Regions from separate parts of the Streptomyces sp. NPDC058464 genome, predicted to be linked through region 2. Evidence: riboswitches for the same ligand, from Rfam matches in the RefSeq annotation. Region 2 holds a riboswitch; each other region holds the start of a gene.
What was found. A riboswitch is a leader RNA that binds a small molecule or an ion and turns the genes downstream of it on or off. The one in region 2 is predicted to bind S-adenosylmethionine.
Positions count from the first base shown of each region.

Region 1: it holds a riboswitch for S-adenosylmethionine, as region 2 does, so the genes downstream of both, thrC (threonine synthase) here and ACFWPQ_RS14620 (amino acid ABC transporter permease) in region 2, are expected to answer to the same signal.
Region 3: it holds a riboswitch for S-adenosylmethionine, as region 2 does, so the genes downstream of both, ACFWPQ_RS40510 (aminotransferase class V-fold PLP-dependent enzyme) here and ACFWPQ_RS14620 (amino acid ABC transporter permease) in region 2, are expected to answer to the same signal.

Region 1 is NZ_JBHXMA010000013.1:190,712-197,926, reverse strand. It holds gene ACFWPQ_RS19610 (extracellular solute-binding protein) at 1-225, shown strand, start outside; gene ACFWPQ_RS19605 (DUF3263 domain-containing protein) at 243-476, shown strand; gene otsB (trehalose-phosphatase) at 596-1,447, shown strand; gene ACFWPQ_RS19595 (trehalose-6-phosphate synthase) at 1,540-2,994, opposite strand; gene ACFWPQ_RS19590 (glucosyl-3-phosphoglycerate synthase) at 3,157-4,101, opposite strand; SAM riboswitch class I at 4,259-4,420, shown strand; gene thrC (threonine synthase) at 4,439-5,722, shown strand; gene ACFWPQ_RS19580 (ubiquitin-like small modifier protein 1) at 5,766-6,041, shown strand; gene ACFWPQ_RS19575 (cold-shock protein) at 6,510-6,716, shown strand; gene groL (chaperonin GroEL) at 7,065-7,215, shown strand, end outside.
Region 2 is NZ_JBHXMA010000009.1:65,955-73,169, reverse strand. It holds gene ACFWPQ_RS14630 (ABC transporter substrate-binding protein) at 1-204, opposite strand, end outside; gene ACFWPQ_RS14625 (amino acid ABC transporter ATP-binding protein) at 268-1,056, opposite strand; gene ACFWPQ_RS14620 (amino acid ABC transporter permease) at 1,053-2,036, opposite strand; SAM riboswitch class IV at 2,424-2,547, opposite strand; gene ACFWPQ_RS14615 (glutathione S-transferase C-terminal domain-containing protein) at 2,625-3,497, opposite strand; gene ACFWPQ_RS14610 (hypothetical protein) at 3,640-3,771, opposite strand; gene ACFWPQ_RS14605 (hypothetical protein) at 3,933-4,190, shown strand; gene ACFWPQ_RS14600 (hypothetical protein) at 4,281-5,093, shown strand; gene ACFWPQ_RS14595 (aminoglycoside phosphotransferase family protein) at 5,107-6,006, opposite strand; gene ACFWPQ_RS14590 (DUF2218 domain-containing protein) at 6,061-6,399, opposite strand; gene ACFWPQ_RS14585 (hypothetical protein) at 6,672-7,215, shown strand, end outside.
Region 3 is NZ_JBHXMA010000042.1:52,137-59,351, reverse strand. It holds gene ACFWPQ_RS40525 (Rieske 2Fe-2S domain-containing protein) at 1-119, shown strand, start outside; gene ACFWPQ_RS40520 (cytochrome bc complex cytochrome b subunit) at 116-1,753, shown strand; gene trpD (anthranilate phosphoribosyltransferase) at 1,886-2,950, shown strand; SAM riboswitch class IV at 3,121-3,237, shown strand; gene ACFWPQ_RS40510 (aminotransferase class V-fold PLP-dependent enzyme) at 3,409-4,788, shown strand; gene ACFWPQ_RS40505 (hypothetical protein) at 4,915-5,145, opposite strand; gene ACFWPQ_RS40500 (Lrp/AsnC family transcriptional regulator) at 5,169-5,450, opposite strand; gene ACFWPQ_RS40495 (rhomboid family intramembrane serine protease) at 5,447-6,190, opposite strand; gene ACFWPQ_RS40490 (hypothetical protein) at 6,344-6,583, shown strand; gene ACFWPQ_RS40485 (NYN domain-containing protein) at 6,623-7,215, shown strand, end outside.

The sequences.
Region 1 (7,215 bases), on a different contig from region 2:
GACTCCACGCAGGCCGAGGACAAGCAGTTGCGCCCCTTCCTGGAGCAGCTGCCCACGTCGGAGCTCTACCCCGCGGGCAAGACCTCCTGGGCCGCCATCAGCGCCGACATCAAGAAGCAGATCGGTACGGCGGTGAGCCCGGCCGGCAACCCGACCGGTGTCCTCACCCGGCTCCAGGCCGAGGCGGCGAAGGCGGACAGCCGTACGGCGGCGGCGACCGGCTGAGCGCTACGGTTCTCGTCATGGACCGGCACGAACTGGGCGCGCGCGAGCAGGCCGTCCTCGCCCTCGAACGCCGGGGCTTTCCGAGCCCCGGCGCGAAGGAACGAGCGATACGCGAGGAACTGGACCTGGCTCCGGTGCGCTACTACCAGCTCCTGAACGCCCTGCTGGACGACGAGCGGGCACTGGCTCACGACCCGGTGACCGTGAACAGGTTGCGGCGGGTACGGGAGGCACGCCGCTCGGAACGCTGACTCCGTCTGCGGGCCGGTGGGGGCTGGTCGCGCCCACGCGGCGGAGCCGCATATCGACTCGGCCCCGCGCCCCTGAGGGGGCGCTGCCGCTGACGGAGTGGTCGGATACTGTCGGTTGCATGGGAACCCACATCACGGAACCCCTCCCGACGCCGCGCACCCAGGCCGGGCGCGACGGCCTCGCCGCCCTCCTCGCGCACCCCGGCTCCGCCCTCGTCGGACTCGACTTCGACGGCACGCTCGCGCCGATCGTCGCCGATCCCGAGCAGGCCCGCGCCCACCCGGACGCCGTACCGGTGCTGGCCGCGCTCGCCCCGAAGGTGGCCGCCGTCGCCGTCGTCACCGGGCGCCCGGCCGAGGTGGCCGTCCGGTACGGCGGCTTCGCCGGGGTGCCCGGCCTGGAACACCTCGTCGTCCTCGGCCACTACGGCGCCGAACGCTGGGACGCGGCCACCGGCGAGATCACCGCACCGCCCCCGCACCCCGGCATCGCCGCCGTCCGCGCCGAACTCCCGGCCGTCCTCGAACGTGCCGGAGCCTCGCAGGGCACCTGGATCGAGGAGAAGGGCCGGGCGATCGCGGTCCACACCCGCCGCGCCGCCGACCCACAGGCCACCTTCGAGACCCTCCGTGCCCCCCTCACCGACCTGGCCACCCAGCACGCCCTGATCGTCGAACCGGGCCGCCTGGTCCTGGAACTCCGCCCCCCGGGCATGGACAAGGGTGTGGCGCTGAGTGAGTACGCGAGGCACATCTCCGCGGGCGCGGTCCTCTACGCGGGCGACGACCTCGGCGACATCCCCGCCTTCGCCGCCATCGAGAAACTCCGCACGGAGGGCGTCCCCGGCCTCCTGGTGTGCAGCGGCAGCACAGAGGTGACAGAACTGGCCGACCGAGCGGACGTGGTGGTGGACGGCCCGGAGGGAGTGGTCAGACTGCTGAGGAGCCTGGCTGCTCTGAGTGCTTCATGACTTGTAGCGACCCGTAACTCAAGCGCCCCGTAAGGGGCGCGGGGAACTGCGCGACAAGCCCCCACCGGCCCGCAGCCGAATCTCGACCCGGGCTACCCGCCCAACGCCTCAAGCTGCTCAAGAAACCACCGCGCAGGCGGCAACGCCGTAGCCGCCTCCGCCAACCTCTTGCAGCGCTCCGCCCGCTCCTCCACCGGCATGGCCAGCGCCTGCGCCAACGCCTCCGCCGTCCCCCCGATGTCGTACGGGTTCACGACCACCGCGTCCTCGCCCAGCTCCTCGTACGCCCCCGCCTCCCGCGACAGGACCAGGACACACCCCTCGTCCGACACCACGGGGATCTCTTTCGCCACCAGGTTCATGCCGTCCCGGATCGGGTTCACCAGGGCCACGTCGGCCAGCCGGTACGCCGCCAGCGAGCGTGCGAAGTCGTCCTTGACGTGCAGTACCACCGGCGTCCAACCGGGCGTCCCGTAGGCCGCGTTGATCTCGTCGGCGACCCGCTGCACCTCCGCCGTGTAGTCCCGGTAGACGGACAGGTCCTGCCGTGACGGGTACGCGAACGCGACATGCACCACCCGCTCCCGCCACTCGGGGTGGTCTTCGAGCAGCTGCCGGTACGCCAGCAGCCCCCGCACGATGTTCTTCGACAGCTCCGTCCGGTCGACGCGCACGATGGTCCTGCGCCGCGCGTCCCCCGTCCCCTCGCCGCCGATCTCTTCTCGCAGCGCCCGCATCCGCTCGTCCACGTCCGGCTCGTGCGACCGCTTCCGCAGGAAGTCCGCGTCGGCACCCAGCCCGTGCACCCCGATCCGGGTCCCACCCGACGACGGATCCGCGGCCGGGATCCCCGGGCCCAGCACCGCATGGCAGCAGTCGACGAACGCGTCCGCCCACCGCCGGGTCAGGAACGCCGCGTGGTCGGCGCCCAGGATGCCGGTCAGCAGTTCCGCCGCGATGTCGTCGGGGAGCAGGCGGAAGTAGTCCGGCGGTGCCCAGGGTGTGTGGGAGAAGTGGCCGATCCGCAGGTCAGGGCGGAGGCGGCGGAGCATGCGAGGGGCGAGGGCCAGGTGGTAGTCCTGGATGACCACCACCGCGCCCTCGGCCGCCTCCTGCGCCAGCGCTTCCGCGAAGGCGCGGTTGTAGGCCTGGTAGGACTCCCACCGGCGCCGGAACTCCGCGTCGAAGACCGGCTCCAGCGGGGTCTGGTAGAGCATGTGGTGGACGAACCAGAGGACCGAGTTCGCGATGCCGTTGTACGCGTCGGAGAACACGTCCGCGTCGATGTCGAGCATCCGGACCTGCTGCCCGCCGCTGTCCCCGGCCGGCAGCCGGCCGCCCCCGGCCCGCCGCACCGCCTCCCGGTCGCCGTCGCCCAGCGCGGCGCACACCCACACCGCGTTCGCGTCAGGGCCGATGGCCGACAGTCCCGAGACCAGTCCGCCGCCGCCCCGTTTGGCGTGCAGCGAACCGTCCTCGCGCAGGTCGTACGAGACCGGGCCGCGGTTCGAGGCGACCAGCACCTCGGCACCGCCGGTGGAAGCCATGGGGGAAGCCATACGCCACAACCTAGCCCGGCCCGTAAACGCTCAAACGTACGGCCGCGCCCGACGCGCCGCCGTATACGGCCGTACGGCGAAGTCGCGCCACCGGGTGCGCGGCCGGTACGAAGGCGTCACGCCACCCGGTGCGCGGCCGGTACTTAGGCGTCACGCCACCTTGCGTTCGGCGTACTCCGCGATCTCCGCCATCGGCGGCCGCTCCTCCGTGTCCACGGAGTACGTGCGCGGTTCGAAGCCGTCCTCGCCCCGTTCGAACTGGGTGAGGGAAGGGCGGATCAGGTGGCCGCGGGCCAGTCGCAGCTGGGCCGTGCGGTAGATCGCGGCGGACATCCGGCCGAGGGCCTGGCCGTCCTGGTGGCGGTGCTTGCGGACCCCCACGTCGACCTGCGCCAGCGCGTTGAGCCCCACCAGGTGCAGGGCGTCGACCAGCATGCCCAGCTCCACGCCGTAGCCGACCGGGAAGGGGAGCTGTTCGAGGAGCGAGCGGCGGGCCGCGTACTCGCCGCCGAGCGGCTGCACGAAACCGGCCAGCTGCGGCCAGTGCATGTTCAGCAGCGGGCGGGCCATCAGCTCGGTGACCCGGCCGCCCTGTCCGGCGGCGCCGCCGAGCGGGCGGTCGTACATCGCCTTGACCAGGTCCACGTCCGGGTCGGTGAGGAGCGGGCCGACGATGCCGGTGACGAAGTCGGAGGAGAAGTCCCGCAGGTCGGCGTCGATGAAGCAGACGACGTCCCCCGAGGTGACGAGCAGCGAGCGCCACAGCACCTCGCCCTTGCCGGGGACGGCCGGGATGCGGGGCAGGATCTCGTCGCGGTGCACGACACGGGCGCCGGCCGCCGCGGCGACGGCCGCCGTGCGGTCGGTGGAGCCGGAGTCGACGACCACGATCTCGTCGACGAGCGGCACCTGCTGCATGAGGTCGTGGCGGATGATCGCGACGATGTCGCCGACGGTCTCCTCCTCGTTGAGCGCGGGCAGCACGACGCTGACCGTCTGCCCGGAGGACCGTTTGGCGGCCATGATCTTGTGCAGGGGGCGGTCGGTTACGGACCAGGAGCGGGTGGCCAGCCAGCGCTCGGCTTCTTCCAGCACGGTCAGCGGCTCCTCACTGTCACGGTCACACGACGAGGTGTGATCCATCTCGCGGTTCGGACGACTCTCTCAACTGTCCTGGCCTTCGGTTACAGTCTTGAACAACGCCGATGACCATCGCATGTCCTGGGGTCACCCGGCGTTGACAACCACATACCGCTCATCCAGAGGGGCAGAGGGAAACGGCCCGTTGAAGCCCCGGCAACCCTCCAGTCGGTTCTCGTAGATCGCCGATCAGTGTCGATCGCTCGCGAGGCTCCCGGCTAGGGAAGGTGCCAAATCCGTCTCACGGCGAAATGCGTCGTGAGGAAGATGAGGAGAAAGGGCCTCGCCTCACATGGCTGTGCAGACTGTTGCAAGCACCACCGATTCCACCGTAGACCTCGGCCCCGCCGCTGCCCTGAGCTGCCGCGAGTGCGGTCACCGGGTGCCGCTCGGCCCGGTGTTCGCCTGCGAGGAGTGTTTCGGCCCGCTGGAGATCGCGTACGACTTCTCGGCCTACGAAACCGAGGAGCTCCGCAAGCAGATCGAAGCGGGTCCCGCGAACATCTGGCGCTACGCGCCGCTGCTGCCCGTCCCCGCGGACGTGGCCACCAAGCCGAACATCAACCCCGGCTGGACCAAGCTCGTCAAGGCCGACAACCTGGCCAAGGAGCTGGGCGTCACCGGCGGCCTGTACGTGAAGGACGACTCCGGCAACCCGACGCACTCCTTCAAGGACCGCGTCGTCGCCCAGGCCGTCGAGGCCGCCCGTGCCTTCGGCTACACCACCCTCTCCTGCTCCTCCACCGGCAACCTGGCCGGCGCGGTCGGTGCCGCCGCCGCCCGGGCCGGCTTCCGCTCCTGCGTGTTCATCCCGCACGACCTGGAGCAGGGCAAGGTCGTCATGGCCGCGATCTACGGCGGCGAGCTCGTCGGCATCGAGGGCAACTACGACGACGTGAACCGTTTCTGCTCCGAGCTGATCGGCGACCCGGCCGGCGAGGGCTGGGGCTTCGTCAACGTCAACCTGCGGCCCTACTACGCGGAGGGCTCCAAGACCCTGGCGTACGAGATCTGCGAGCAGCTCGGCTGGCAGATCCCGGACCAGCTGGTCATCCCGATCGCCTCCGGCTCGCAGCTCACGAAGATCGACAAGGGTCTGCAGGAGCTGATCAAGCTCGGTCTCGTCGAGGACAAGCCGTACAAGATCTTCGGTGCCCAGGCCGAGGGGTGCTCGCCGGTGTCGGTGGCCTACAAGGAGGGCCACGACGTGGTCCGCCCGCAGAAGCCGAACACCATCGCCAAGTCCCTCGCCATCGGCAACCCGGCCGACGGCCCGTACGTCCTCGACATCGCGCGCCGCACCGGCGGTGCCGTGGAGGACGTGAACGACGAGCAGGTCGTCGACGCGATCAAGCTGCTTGCGCGCACCGAGGGAATCTTCGCGGAAACCGCCGGCGGAGTGACGGTTGGAGTCACCAAGAAGCTCATTGAGAATGGGTTGATTGATCCGGCGAAGTCGGTCGTTGTACTCAACACCGGTGATGGACTGAAGACGCTGGACGCGGTGGCGGGCACCGGGCTCACGGCGACCATTCGCCCGAATCTGGAGTCTTTCCATGAGGCCGGGCTCGCCTGAGTCCCCCGAGAAATAGGGCGTTGCCCAGACCGGAGGTAAAAACGTGAGCGTCACCGTTCGCATCCCCACCATCCTGCGCGCCTACACCGGCGGTCAGGCCGAAGTCGCCGCCGAAGGCGCCACGCTCGGCGAGGTCATCTCCGACCTGGAGAAGAACCACACCGGCATCTCCGCGCGCGTTCTCGACGACCAGGGCAAGCTGCGCCGGTTCGTCAATGTGTACGTCAATGACGACGACGTGCGGTTCGAGCAGGGCCTGGAGACCGCCACCCCGGACGGGGCGGGTGTCTCCATCATCCCGGCCGTCGCCGGTGGCTGACCTGCCGGTCTGCTTGACAGGCTGATCGAATGACCGAACATTACCTTCGGTAACGCCGATCACCGACTGTTCATCTGATTGCCCCCTCCGTGAGAGAAGCGGAGGGGGCAATTCTGTGTGGTTGAGCGCGGTACAGTTGGGGAACGCGGTCCCGATCTCCAGGTCGGGGGCCCCGTATTCGATACCGCGAGCCCGACAAGAAGTAGCCAAAGTGTGCGGGTTATATGCGGCTTTTGCGGCCTTTATGGGGCCCGACTTGCCCTGAATTCGGCCGAATTCTTGCTACATTCCGGACCCCTTCCGTCCAGAATTCTCGTCCGATTGACCTGTTGCAGACGGCAGTTGGACAGATACATTCAGCCGCGGTCGACGCGTTCCGGCGCACGCCCCCAACCAATGGGGGGTGAGGTCTGACCCGGATCCGCGAAGTGTGGATCTGTGCAAGGGCCAGTAATAGGGGAGTTAGGCATGGCTCAGGGCACCGTCAAGTGGTTCAACGCGGAGAAGGGGTACGGCTTCATCGCGGTCGACGGTGGTGCGGATGTTTTCGTCCACTACAGCGCGATTCAGATGGACGGCTACCGCACCCTGGAAGAGGGTCAGCGGGTCGATTTCGAGATCTCGCAGGGCCAGAAGGGGCCGCAGGCGGACATGGTCCGGCTCGCGACCAGCTGAAGCACGCGCCGACTGACTGCAGCGACGTTCTTCCGTTCTTCTGCTGAAGGGCTCGCACCCGCCGGGTGCGAGCCCTTCAGCGTGCCCGGGGTCCCGTCCCGGCGGGCCCGGAGGCCCGGCTGCGGCGCGCCCGGAGGTCCTGCCGGAGTGCGAGAGGCGCTTGCACTCGACCATGCCGAGTGCTAATCATTGGCGTTAGCACTCTGAAGGTGAGAGTGACAACGAAGGACCGGGTCGGTGAGGCCCGCAGGCCGGGTGGGGCAAGGAACCCACGGGTCGGCGAGCCGTCCGTCGCGGGCGCGGGCGCGGTCCGAAGACTCACCCCCAGTCCTGGAGGGACCACTTCACATGGCCAAGATCATCGCGTTCGACGAGGAGGCGCGGCGCGGCCTTGAGCGCGGTATGAACCAGCTCGCCGACGCCGTCAAGGTCACCCTCGGCCCCAAGGGCCGCAACGTCGTCCTTGAGAAGAAGTGGGGCGCCCCCACGATCACCAACG
Region 2 (7,215 bases):
GACCTCGGAGACCTTGATCGTGGTCTGGGTGGCGGCGCCGTTGGAGACCTGTCCTACGACGACCTCGCCGGTCTTGGCGGCGGAGGTGGTGGTGGCCGCGTCGCTGTCGCCCCCGCAGGCGGCGAGCCCGGTGGCGAGGGAGGCGACCGCGGTCGCCGCGGTGATGCCGCGTATCAGGCTGCGTCGGGTGAAGTGGGCAGGCATGGTCGTCCTTTGTGACTGGGTGAGATGAGAGAGACGTGGGGGGAGATCTGGGGGTACGGCGGTTCAGAGGACCTTGCTGAGGAAGTCCCTGGTCCGCTCGTGCTGCGGCTTGTCGAGCACCTGGGAGGGCGGGCCCTGCTCGACGATCCGGCCGCCGTCGATGAAGACGACACGGTCGGCGATCTCGCGGGCGAAGCCGATCTCGTGGGTGACGATGACGAGGGTGGTGCCGCTGGTCGCCAGGTCCTTGATGACGGCGAGGACCTCACCGACGAGTTCGGGGTCCAGGGCGGAGGTCGGCTCGTCGAAGAGGATCACGCCGGGGCGCAGGGCGAGGGCGCGGGCGATGGCCACCCGCTGCTGCTGGCCGCCGGAGAGCTGGCGGGGGTAGGCGCCGATACGCTCGCCGAGACCGACCCGCTCCAGGAGTTCCTTGGCCAGGGCCTGGGCCTCCGGCTTGCCGAGCTTTCCGGTGGCGACCGGGGCGGCGGCCACGTTCTCCAGCACGGTGAGGTGCGGGAAGAGGTTGAAGTTCTGGAAGACGAAGCCGATCCGGCCGCGCTGGGCCAGGATGGCGCGCTCACTCAGCTCCTTCAGCCGGTCGCCCTGCCGCTTCACGCCGATCGGCTCGCCGTTGATGCTGACATGGCCGATCTCGGGCTTCTCCAGGTGGTTGATGACCCTCAGGAGAGTGGACTTGCCGGAGCCGGACGGGCCGAGGACGACGGTGACCTCGCCGGGGCGGATGGTCAGGTCGATGCCGTCCAGGACGCGGTGGGTGCCGTACCACTTGTGGACGCCGTTGATCTCAAGGGCGGCCGGGGCCGTCTCCAGGGTGTCGGTGATGGTCATACCGCGGCCTCCCGGCGGATGCGGGCGCGCAGGTCGGTGAGACCGGTGCGCAGTTTCTGCAGGGGGGTCGGCGGCAGCGTGCGGGTGGCGCCCCGGGCGTAGTACCGCTCGACGTAGAACTGGATCACGGAGACGACGCTGGTCAGGATCAGGTACCAGACGGTCACCACCAGGAGCAGCGGCACGATGTCGCCGGGGTAGGTGGAGCCCATGCTCTGCGCGGAGCCGAACAGGTCGAGCAGGGAGACGTAGAAGACCAGCGAGGTGCTCTTGATCAGGCCGATCAGCTGGTTGACGTAGTTCGGGGTGATCGACCTGAGCGCCTGCGGGAACACGATCTTCCGGAACTGGTAGCCCTTGGGCAGGCCGAGTGCGGCGGCCGCCTCGTGCTGGCCCTGGTCCACGGAGAGGATGCCGCCGCGGACCACCTCGGCGGCGTAGGCGGCCTCGTTGAGGCTGAGGCCGATGACGGCGACGACCATGTCGGTGGCGAGCTTCGACTCGTCGAAGGAGAAGAAGGCCGGCCCGAAGGGGACTCCGATGCTCAACGTCTTGTACAGGGCGCTGAAGTTGTAGAGGAAGAGCAGGACCACGATGAGCGGTATGGAGCGCAGCGCCCAGACGTACGTCCAGCTGACCGCGCGCAGCACCGGGCTCCTGGAGAGCCGGGCCAGGGCGAGCAGGATTCCGCCGAGGAGGCCCAACACCGCGCTGTAGGCGGCGACTTCGAGGGTGATGACCAGTCCGTCGAGGATGGTCGGCCGCAGGAACCAGTAGCCGAAACGGTCCCACTGGTAGAAGGGGTTGGTCGCCAGTCCATGGGCGAACTGGACGACGAGGACCAGGACGACGGCGGTGGCTATCCATCGTCCGGGCCTGCGCAGCGGGAGAACTCGCTGTGCGGCGAGGGGCTTTGACGGTTCATCGGCTGCAGGGGGCGCCTCGGGGGCGGCGATCGTGGCGCCTGGGGGTTCACTCATGGCGGGCTCCGGCGGAGTCGGACGCCCACGTGTCCCACGGCGGAGGCCGCGCACCGGGCCGTGTTCGGGCACGGCGCGGTGCGCGGGGGCGCGCGGGCACGGGGGCTGGGCGGACGGCGGCACACCGGGCGGCCGGTGTCTCGACGGGGACGCTGGGGTGCGGAGCTGCGGGAAACCGGCGGAAAGGCCTGGTCAGACCCGACAGCGGGCACAGCCCGGTGCGGTACACGCGCTACACAGGGCGCTGTTGACACGGAGCAGGTCGACGGCGCGGTCGGCGACGAGCGGGCTCGGGTACGGGCGTACGCAGCCCTCGGCGCGGCGCTGGGCCGTCCTGGAAGCTGCGTACATGTCCGTCACCTGTCACTGTCGTGCCGGCCCCGGGGGGCCTCGCGCTTACCGAATCGTCGCTTGCCGAAACGTCGTCGGTCCGGTCGTCACCTGGGGCACCCCACCGCGATGCGAGGGTTGCCGGTCAGCAAGCCAGGGCTTGACGCTGACGCTCTTGACCGTTCTGGTCCGTAAGTAACGCAGTTGCCCGAACGAATGTCAACGCCTGTCCGACTGGCGAAACGGTTCGGGCCGCTCTCACCTGCGCGGAACGCCGGGAGCGTCCGCCGCGTGACCCGCCCAGTCCAGGATCTGGACAGCCGCGCCGGCGGCCTCCAGGCCCTGGCAACGGCCGTGGTGGCGGCGGGCGATGCCGTCGAGGTCGAGGTGGGCGCCGAAGGCCGGGTGGGCGGCCAGCCGCCGGGCGTAGGCCCACAGCACCGGGTGGCCGGCGATGGCGTGCACGGCGGCGGCGTCCAGGTGGTTGCGGTGCACGGTGTCGAGTTGCACCAGGGTCACCCACAACTCGATGTCCGCGGCCGTGAGTTGACCCCCGACCAGGAACTCCACACCGGTCAGCCGGCGCTCGAGACCGTCCAGGGCGGTGAGCAGCACCTCGAGCGCCTCCGGGTCGCCGCCCTCGCGGCCGACCCGCTGGGCGGCCTGCTCGATGTCCTCGGCGCAGAGCCGCTCGACGGCCTCGATCTCGGCCTCGGCACCGCACGGGTAGAGCCGGGCGACGCCGTCGCCGAAGTGCTGGTCCAGGTCGCGCAGGATGTCCCGGCTGTGGGTGCTGACGATCCGTCCGGACCAGTCGTCGCTGAACACCGGCGCGAGTGCCGGTCCCGAGTAGTGGTGGGCGCTGGCCTCGTACAGCGGGCGCAGTGCCGGGTGGCTGCCGTCGGGACAGTCCGGGACGGCGGGCAGGAAGGTGACCGGACAACAGTCGTCCAGGGCCAGCAGGCTGTGGCCGACTGCGATGCGGAGGCCGTCCGGACAGGCGGTGGAGAGGTGGAGCCGGTAGCGGCGCGGCACGGCGTAGTGGCCGCTGCGCGCGTCCCGGCCGATGCGGCCCCGGAAGGCGGGGGCGGTGCGGACGGAGGGCAGGGCGGTGAGTGGAGCGATGGACATGCGTCTCCCCAGGGGCGGGCGCGCGGACGTACGCGCGGCGGAAGCGTTCGTCGGTGGGTTCAGTGGGATCTGAGTGGGTTCCGGTGCGTCCTGGTGAGTCCAGGCGGACGGGCGCTCGGCCCGTACGGCCGGGATCGGGTGCTCAGCCTCTGCGGCCGGTGGCGCCGCACACCCGCAGCAGGTCGATGTGGCGGCGGGAGGTGAGCAGGGGGCCGGCCCAGGGCGCGGGGCTCTCGCGGCGGTGTCTGCCGGTGAGCGTGCGCAGGCGACCCATCTTTCCCTACCTTTTCACTAGGATTCCCATCTGGAGTGTCGATCGGCCTCCGCCCGGCGTCAAGGGGGCGTCCACGCCTGGGACACCCGGCCCCGACTTGCCGCCCGACGGGAGGGGCGGTGCGCTGGGTGACGGAGGCCGAGTGACAGGAGCCGGAACCGATGACCGAGCCCCCGGGTCCCGGGCCCGTGCCCGGCGCCGTGCCCGAGACCTTCGCGTTCCACTGCGGTCGGTGCGGACACGGCTGGGAGGCCACCTTCCAGGCGGTGTTCTTCACCGACCCGGTCGCCGACCCCGACCTGCAGAGCACCCTGGAGTACGTCGACGAGGCCGGCCGGGCCGTACCGTCGCCGCTCACGGACGCGGTGTGCCCGCGCTGCGGCAGCCGGCGGGTACGGATCGCGGCGGCCGGATCATGACACTCACCCGAATGGCACGCGCGAGTGGTCGGCGCTCACGGGCGGTGGTGGCGTGGAGGGACCTACCGCGTTCCCGAGGAGGCAGTCGCGATGAACCGTCCGTCCCGACCCGCGCGTGTTCTCGCCACGGCCCTGACGGCGGGGACCCTGTTCGCCACGGCGGCGGCCTGTTCGGGCGACAGCGGCTCCCCCGAGGCCGCGGCCGTCTCCCCCGCCGCCGAGCGCCCCGCCTCCCCGTCGGCGACCCCCGCCCTCACCGGCGCGGGCGCGCAGGCCGCGCTGATCACGCCTGCCGACATCGAGGACGACTGGCAGCTGGCCAACGACGCCGCCACCTGGCGCAACCAGATGCTGGTCGGCAAGGTCGACGTCGCCGACTTCCTCACCGGCAAGGCCGATGCCGCCGACTGCCAGCGGCTGCTGGACAGCCTCTACTCCGACACCCTGCTGGGCCGCGCCACCGGCGCCTCCGGACTGCGCGGCTTCACCTCGGACGACTCCCGGATGCTGTACCAGGTCGGGGACTACGGCCAGGCCCAGATGGACGCCACCATCGACTGGCTGAAGGGGCTCCCGGAGAAGTGCAACCAGTTCACGGCCACCGGTTCGGACGGCAGCAAGCGGACCGTTCAGGTCGTCGAGTACAAGGAACCGCCCAAGGTGGCCGACGCGCTGGCGGCGCTCACGGTCACCGTCCAGGGCACCTCGAACGGGCAGCCCGCCACGACCACCCTGGACGTCGTGGCGTTCCGCGTCGGCGCCTCAGGGGCTGCGGTCACCAACGGCGGCCTCTCCGGCGTCGACCACGACAGCACCGCCCTGGCCGTGCAGAACGGCTCACAGCGCCTCGAACAGGTCCTGTCCGGCAAGACCCCGGCGCCGCTGCCGAGCCAGTTCGACTAGGGCCGGTCCGGCCTCAGCCCTCTGCCAGCACCGTCCGGATCACGTGCCGGGCGTTGGCGGCCATCGCCGGGTTCGTCCTCCGGTAGTACGGCAGGGCCATCAGTGCCTGCGAGAGCGTCCGCCCACGGCCACGGATCCAGGTCGCGTCGTCCACGTCCAGCGCCTCGCGGAAGGCTTCCCTCGCGTCGGCCGGCAGCAGATTCCACGCCGGGAACAGGTCACAGGCCGGATCGCCCACCCCCACGCACCCGAAGTCGATGACCGAGGTCAGCCTGCCACCGTCCACCAGCAGGTTGCCCGGCATGAGATCGGCGTGCAGCCACACCGGCGGCCCGTCCCAGTCCGGGGCCCCGAGCGCCTCCTTCCACACGGTGGCGGCAGCATCGCAGTCGACGCCCTCCTGCGGGATTCCGCGCAGTTCCTCGATCGCGGCCCGCGTCTGCGCGTCGAGCGAGGCGATCGGCCCGCCACGATGGGCCCGCGGCGCACCTGGCAGGGTGACGCTCCGCATCGCCGCCACGAACGCGGCCAGATCCCCGGCCAGCAGCACCGGCTCGCTCAGGGCTCCCGCCCGGGGGTTCTCCCCCGCCAGCCACCGGTACACCGACCACGGCCACGGATACCCTTCGCCGGGCTCCCCGTTCCCGAGCACCTCAGGGATGGACGTGGGCAGCTGCGGCGCGAGTCTGGGCAGCCAGGTCCGCTCCGTCGACACGTCCCCGGCCCCACCCTGCACCAGCGGCAGCCGTACGACCATGTCGTCCCCCAGCCGGAACATGGCGTTGACCGTGCCACCGGACGCGATCCGCTCGACGGCCGACCCCGCCCATTGCGGGAACTGCCCCGCGATCAGCCGCCGCACGAGGTCGTCGTCGATGGGATGCGTACCGGGATGCATCTGCTCTGTGTTCATCGACGTCATCCGACCGCCTGCCGCCGACGAGCGTCAAACCCGTTTCCGGTCGGCTCAGTGGGGCATCGGGTCACCGGGGTTGCTCTGGGTGGTGCCCGGCTCCCCGTTGTCGCGGTGCCAGGCGACGACGAGTTCGTCACGGGTGCCGAAGCGGACCAGGTGCCGGCCGACCACGCCCTCCAGGAGTTCGAGGTTCTCGGGGTCCGTCTCCACGGTGAGCAGCAGGGCGCCCTCGGTCGCGGTGAGGGTGCCGGTGCCGTTCTGGAAGACGATGCCGCCGGTGCCGGTCTCCTCGTCCCAGGTGGTCTGCGAGCGGCGGCCGAGATGCGAGGCGAGCTGCTTGGCATAGCGGGCGGGGCGGTCGGTGGGGACGCGGGCTTCGGAGCGGGCCATCTGGGACTCCCGGTGCTGCTGCGAGGACGGGCATGGGTGACGGGCTCACGCTACGTCCGGGCGGGGGGTGCGGCGCCGTACCGGACACCGCAAGCTTTGCATTCGGGCCGCGTCACCGAAGCTGTCAAGACCCACGGACCTCATTCACTCATCCGGATGCACATCACCACACGATCACCCTTACGGGTGAATTTACACATTGATCTACATGTCGGACCGAGGCTACGGTCATCGCCCGGGGCGGACTCCCTTCACCTGGGCAGGAGCGGCTGGTGACCTCAACGAATCCCACTCCAGCACCCATCAGGCTGTTACGTACGGACGATCTGCTGGATCTGAGATTCAGCTTCCCGGGGCTGCGCCTGGACGCCTCCCCGTTCGGCAGGCGAACACTCCAGCGAGCCGATCCGGCGGTCGAGGGCCGGCTGGTGGTCGACTTCGGACCGCAGCACCTCACCGAGCAGGCGTTCTTCGAGGCCGCCCCCGGACTGCCGGCCGAGGGCGAACCGGGTACGGGTGAACCCCACCCGGCCCCGCCCGTGCTCGCGCGGATCGCCGGGCGCAGCACGCTGGTCTTCGTGGTCGGCGCACAGGACCGGATCGACTACTCCGCCACCGGCCTGCTGACCGCGATGCGCACCCTGCCGTTGCGCGTGGTCGACGCCGCGGTGGCACCGGCCGCGCCCACCGCCGCCACCGCCCGGCTCGCCGAGGCGCTCGCGAGCCGGCCCGCCGAGCACGTCCTGCGGGCGGTCCGCGCGCTGGCCGAACTCACCGCACGGTACGGCGAGGAGACCGCGCTGGCCGCACTGACCG
Region 3 (7,215 bases), on a different contig from region 2:
TCGGCCCGGCCGGTCACGCCCTTCCGCAGCTGCGCATCGGTGTGAGCGAGGAGGGCTACCTCCAGGCGCTCGGCGACTTCGAGGAGCCCGTCGGTCCTGCATTCTGGGAGCGCGGATGAGCACTTCAGAGACCACAGAGTCCCGCGAGCGCGGGAAGGCGCCGGCCGGCGAGCGTGTCGCCGACTGGGCCGACGGACGGCTCGGGATCTACTCCCTGGCCAAGTCCAACATGCGCAAGATCTTCCCCGACCACTGGTCGTTCATGTTGGGCGAAGTGTGCCTGTACAGCTTCATCATCATCATCCTGACGGGTGTGTACCTGACGCTGTTCTTCCACCCGTCGATGAACGAGGTGGTGTACCACGGCAGCTACGTCCCGCTCCAGGGACAGCTGATGTCCGAGGCGTTCAACTCGACCCTGCACATCTCCTTCGACGTGCGCGGTGGTCTGCTCATCCGGCAGATCCACCACTGGGCCGCGCTGATCTTCCTCGCCGGCATGTTCGTGCACATGATGCGCGTGTTCTTCACCGGCGCGTTCCGCAAGCCGCGTGAGATCAACTGGCTGTTCGGCTTCCTGCTGTTCGTCCTCGGCATGTTCACCGGCTTCACCGGTTACTCGCTCCCGGACGACCTGCTCTCCGGCACCGGTGTCCGCTTCACCGAGGGCGCGATCCTGTCGATGCCGATCGTCGGCACGTACATCTCGTACTTCCTCTTCGGCGGCGAGTTCCCCGGCCACGACTTCGTGGCGCGGTTCTACTCGATCCACATCCTGCTGCTGCCGGGCATCATGCTCGGCCTGGTGGTGGGCCACCTGATCCTGGTCTTCTACCACAAGCACACGCAGTTCGCGGGTCCCGGAAAGTCCGAGAAGAACGTCGTCGGCATGCCGCTGCTGCCGGTCTACATGGCCAAGGCCGGAGGCTTCTTCTTCCTGGTCTTCGGTGTCATCGCGGCCATCGCGGCGACCACCCAGATCAACCCGATCTGGGCCATGGGCCCCTACCGTCCGGACCAGGTGTCCACCGGCGCCCAGCCCGACTGGTACATGGGCTTCGCCGAGGGTCTGATCCGCTACATGCCCGGCTGGGAGATCAACTTCTGGGGCCACACCCTGGTCCTCGGCGTCTTCATCCCGCTGGTCCTGTTCGGTCTGGTGCTGGGCGCGATCGCGCTCTACCCGTTCATCGAGTCCTGGGTCACCGGGGACAAGAGCGAGCACCACATCCTGGACCGCCCGCGCAACGCCCCGACCCGTACCGGGTTCGGCGTCGCCTGGGTGACCGTGTACATGATCGGCCTGATCGGTGGTGGCAACGACCTCATCGCCACCCACTTCCACCTGTCGATCAACGACGTGACCTGGTTCGTCCGGATCTTCTTCTTCGCCGGACCGGTGATCGCGTTCATCGTCACCAAGCGGATCTGCCTCGGCCTGCAGCGCCGGGACCGCGAGAAGGTGCTGCACGGTCGCGAGACCGGCATCATCAAGCGGCTGCCGCACGGTGAGTTCATCGAGGTCCACGAGCCGCTCTCGCAGGAGCAGCTGCACACCCTCACCGCGCACCACCAGTACGAGCCGGCCCAGGTCGGCCCGGCGGTCGACGAGAACGGTGTCGAACGCAAGATCAAGGGGTCCGAGAAGCTCCGCGCCAAGCTGAGCAGCGCCTACTACGGCGAGGACAACCAGATCCCGAAGCCGACCGTCGAGGAGTACAAGGAGATCACGAGCGGCCACGGCCACCACTGATCCACCGCGTCGCCACGCCACAGCCGAAGGGCCCCCGTCCGTACCCCGGACGGGGGCCCTTCGCGGTGCCCGGAGCTGGATAGGGTAGGCCGTGAGACCTTCATTTCGCGTACGACGATCAGGAGCGGCCTTATGAGCGCTGTGACCCCCGCTGGAGGCGACACCGCGGCGGGCCGTTCCTGGCCCGACGTACTGAACGCGCTGCTGTACGGGCAGGACCAGAGCGCCGAGGCGACGGCCTGGGCGATGGACCAGATCATGCGCGGCCAGGCCACCGACGCCCAGATCGCGGGCTTCGTCGTCGCCCTGCGCGCCAAGGGCGAGACGGTCGAGGAGATCAACGGCCTCGTCCGCACGATGTACGAGCACGCCAACGTCATCGAGGTGCCGGGCCGCACCGTCGACATCGTCGGGACCGGCGGGGACGGCGCGAAGACGGTGAACATCTCCACGATGTCGGCGCTGGTGGTGGCCGGCACCGGGGCGAAGGTCGTCAAGCACGGCAACCGCGCGGCCTCCTCCGCGTCCGGTGCCTCCGACGTCCTGGAGAAGCTGGGCGTCAACCTCGACCTGACCCCGCAGCGGGTCGCCGAGGTCGCCGAGGAGGCCGGCATCACCTTCTGCTTCGCCATCAAGTTCCACCCGGCGCTGCGCCACGCGGGCGCCGCCCGCGGCCAGCTGGGCATCCGCACGGTGTTCAACATCCTCGGCCCGCTGACCAACCCCGCGAAGGTCCGGGCCCAGGCGGTCGGCGTCGCGGACCCGCGCATGGCCCCCGTGGTCGCGGCGGTCTTCGCGGAGCGCGGCAACTCCGCCCTGGTCTTCCGCGGCGACGACGGCCTCGACGAGCTGACGACGACCGCCACGTCCCACGTCTGGATCGTCCGCGACGGCAAGGTCACGGAGGAGTCCTTCGACCCCCGTGACGTCGGCATCGACCTGGTCCCCGTGGAGGCGCTGCGCGGCGGCGACCCGTCGTACAACGCGGAGGTCGCCCGCAGGCTGCTGGACGGCGAGCAGGGGCCGGTACGGGACGCGGTGCTGCTGAACTCGGCGGCCGCCCTGGTGGCCCTGGACCCGGGCGCCGGGACGCTCGCCGAGCAACTCCGGGCGGGCATGGACAAGGCTGCGGAGTCGATCGACTCGGGCGCGGCCAAGCGGGCGCTGGAGCGCTGGGCGGCGGCGACGAACAGGTAGGGGCGGCGCGGTCAGGTGGCCGAGGCGCGGTTCGGCATCGCCGGACCGCGCCGTCGCGCAACCACACACGGCCTTCCCGGCGGTGCCGGACCGGCGTCGGGTCCTGGCGGTGTCCCGTCATCCGGACAGGAGTTGCGCGTCGGCGATCACTTCACCTACGTTTCTTTCCAGGTCATGAGTGACAGTCATGAGGCCCCGGCCGACTGTCCGGCAACCCTCCGTCCGTGGCGGGGTGCCCCGGGTGAAGACCAGGCCGTGGGCAGCGAGGTCCACGGCAAGCGCGGACCCCTCGTACACCAGGGGTCCTGGTCGTCGAGGAGTCTCCCGTGAGCAAGCGAATGCGATAGGGCCGCAGAGCCCCGCCTCCGCATCCCCTTTTCCTTTTTCTCCGTGCTGGAGCCGCGCTCGTCCGCGCGCTCGCACGGCGATTCCGCCTTGCCTCTCACGGGAGTTCCGCCATGTCCGTCTCCACCGTTGCCTCCGCCCAGTCCGTTTGTGCCCCTCTGCCCGTTCTTGGCGGGGATGTCACCGTCCCGCTGGTCACCGGTGGCGAGGTCGCCTACGCCGCCCTCGACTACGCGGCGAGCGCCCCCGCCCTGCAGCGGGTCTGGGACGACGTGGCGGCGTACGCGCCCTACTACGGCAGCGTCCACCGCGGCGCCGGCTACCTCTCCCAGCTCTCGACCGACCTCTTCGAGAACGCCCGGACGACCGTCGCCGAGTTCCTCGACTGCCGCCCCGACGACCAGCTGGTCTTCACCCGCTCGACGACGGACTCCCTGAACCTCCTGGCCCGCGCCCTCCCCGCCGGCTGCCAGGTCTTCGTCTTCGAGACCGAGCACCACGCGAGCCTGCTCCCCTGGAAGGACGCCCGGGTCACCTACCTCGACGCGCCCCGCACCCCGCGGCAGGCCGTCGAGACCCTGGAGCGCGCCCTCGCCGACCGCACCGTGTCCGACAAGGAGGGCCACGGCCCGGCCCTGGTCTGCGTCACCGGTGCCTCCAACGTCACCGGCGAGCTGTGGCCGGTCCGCGAGCTGGCGGCCGCCGCGCACGCGCACGGCGCCCGGATCGTCCTGGACGCCGCCCAGCTGGCCCCGCACCACCCCGTGTCCGTCCGGGACCTGGACGTCGACTGGGTCGCCTTCTCCGGCCACAAGCTGTACGCCCCCTTCGGCTCCGGCGTCCTCGCCGGCCGCGCCGACTGGCTGCAGGCGGCCGAGCCCTACCTCGCGGGCGGCGGCGCCAGCCGCAAGGTCACCCGGCGCGAGGACGGCGGAGTGGCCGTGGAGTGGCACGAGAGCGCGGCGCGGCACGAGGCGGGCTCCCCGAACGTCATCGGCGCCTACTCCATCGCCTCCGCCTGCAAGGCGCTCACCGAGGCCGGCTTCGACACGCTGGTCGCCCGCGAGCGGTACCTGATCGAGAAGGTGCGGGCGGGGCTGGCCGAGGTCCCCGAGGTCCGGGTCCTCTCCCTCTTCGGCGACGACGCCCCCCGCGTCGGCGTGATCAGCTTCGTGGTGGACGGCTGGAACAGCTCCCACTTCGCCGCCGCCCTCTCCGCCGAGCACGGCATCGGCGTCCGCGACGGCCTCTTCTGCGCCCACCCGCTGGTCAGGACGCTGCTGGGGTCCGACCCGCAGACCCAGGGCGAGTGCGGGGCACCGGAGGCGGCACCGGGCGAGAAGTCCCTCAACGCCATCCGCGTGAGCTTCGGCGCTGGGACGCCGGACGAGCATGTCGAGCGCTTCGTGACGGCGGTACGGGAACTGGTGGCCGACGGCGCGAAGTGGTCGTACCGCACGGAGGACGGCCGTTGCGTCCCGGCGGCCGGCTGACCGCCTCCGCGCGGGGGATCACCCGCAGTTCGTGTTGCTCCTGCCGCTGGTCACGGCTCCGATGCTGCCGCTCCAGGAGACGCATTCACCGGAGGCGTGGGACGTAGACGGGGCCTCCCCATGTCGTCACGTCGTCCTCGCACTTCGAGTGGACACTGCTGCCGGCGGCCTGCAGGTGCTCGCAGAGACGGTGCCCACCGAGCCGACGGGTGCCGAGTTCACGACGCCGTACCCGGAGCCGCAGCCGCCGTTGTACGTCGCGGCGGCGGCGCCGGGCGCGAGGGCCACGGTGGCCGCGACCGTGGCTGCGGCGACCCCGAGTGTCGAGAGGGTGCGGGCGATCAGGAGCCGGGTCAAGGGGGCCTGCCGGGCCCCCTGTGTCAGCTGTCCAGCCCGATCGCGAACGCCGCCTCCAGGTCGTGCTGGGAGTACGTGCGGAACGCGACGTGCGTGTCCGTGGCCTCCACGCCGGGGATCTTGCTGATGGAGCCGGGGATGACCTCGGCCAGGTCCTCGTGCTGCTTGACGCGGACCATGGCGATCAGGTCGTAGGTACCGGTGACGGAGAAGACCTCGCTGACGCTGTCCAGCGCGGCGATCCGTTCCGCGATCTCGGGGATCCGGTCCACGCTGGTCTTGATGAGGACGATCGCGGTGATCACGGCTGGTTCTCTCCCTCGGGTGCCGGAGCTGGGGCGACCTTCACTTTAGTCCTACGGCCGTACCGCACCCACGCGTAACCGAACCCGAGCCCGAAGCCGATCAGGTGGGCCAGGTAGGCCACGCCGGGGCCGGAGGGGGCCTCGTTCAGGGCCAGCCACTGCAGGGCCGCCCAGAAGGGGAGGACCACCCAGGCCGGGAAGCGGAGCGGGAGGAAGAAGAGGAAGGGCAGGAGACTGGTCACGCGGGCGCTGGGGAACAGGTACAGGAACGCGCCGAGGACTCCCGAGATCGCCCCGGACGCCCCCACCAGCGACTGCGGGGACGTGGCGTTGGCGGCCGCGTACCCGAGCAGCGCGAGGTAGCCGCAGCCCAGGTAGAAGAGGGTGAACTCCACGCGGCCCATCCGTTCCTCGGTCATCGCCCCGAAGACGAAGAGGAAGAGCATGTTGCCGAGCAGGTGCACCCAGCTGCCGTGGATGAACAGCGCCGTGGCCGGGGTGAGCGCCTCCCGCGCCGGACCGTCGAACAGGTCGGCGGGGACCACCCCCCAGCGCCGGAAATACGCCCGCTGCGCGCCCGCCAGGGCCTCTCCGGTGCCGTAGGACGGGGTGAGGCCGGAGGCGGGGCCGAGCACGAAGATCAGGCAGCACACGGCGATCAGGGTGTACGTCATGGGCGCGGACGTGCCCCGCAGGCTCCGCAGGGTCCGCGCGGCCGTCGTGTTCCAGTTGCCGATCATGGACATAGAGCATGGCGTAACGGGATGCACCGGTGCAGATCGCCTCGCCGCCGCAGACGGGGCGGCATCGAGTACCCGCCAGGCCGTAGGGTTACGAGCCACACGCGTCGGGACGGCGCGTCACGGACACTAGAAGGAAGCGAACAAGCCACGATGACGGTTCCCCTGCCGACCGCCACGACGCGGTGGCGCTGCACCCTCTGCGGCAACCTCACGCGCTTCGACGTGACCCGCTCGTCGAAGGTGGTCGAGTACGTGCACCTCGACCTGGCCGGTGAGCCCAGGGTCGAGGAGCGCGAGGTGGTCAGTGAGACCATCGAATCGGTGCGCTGCCGCTGGTGCAACGCGGTGGACCAGGTGGAACTCGTGGACAGGCCGGGCGCCGACTCCTGAGACCGGGAGCGGCCCCGCACAGGTGATGGGGTGTGACGGATGGTGGAGACCACAGGCGGGGGGCCGGGCGACGGCACCGCCGAGGTGCTTGACCGTCCGTTGCCCGACGGTGTGCGACGGCGGGTCGTACAGATCGTGTCGGACGGTTTCGGCGGGCTGACCATCGCCGAACTGCCCGCACAGCTGCGGCAGTACGCCCGGTTCGCCCCGAATCGCCGGGCCAAGTTCGCCGGGAACGCGATGGCGGCCGCGCTGGAGACGGACACCCTCTTCCGGCAGCGGATCGGGGAGAAGCTGAGAGAGGCCCAGCCGGAGCTGGCCGGCGCCCTGGACTCCGGCTCCCCGCCCCCGGCCGCGGACCCGCTCGATGTGGCGGCCGCGGCCTATGTACTGCGTCCCACGGGCTGGGTGAAGCTGGTGGCGGCGGCCGGCGAGGAGGCCCAGCGGGCCGACGCCGAGCGGGCCGACGAGGAGAGCCGTGCCGAACTGGAGCGGCTGCGCGAGGAGCTGGACCGGGCTCGGGAGCAGGGCCGCGCCGAGACCGAGCGGCTGCGCACGGAGCTGGACTCGGCCAAGAAGGAAGCGGAATCGCTTCATCGCAAGCTGCGGGCCGCCCTGAGCGACGTCAAGCG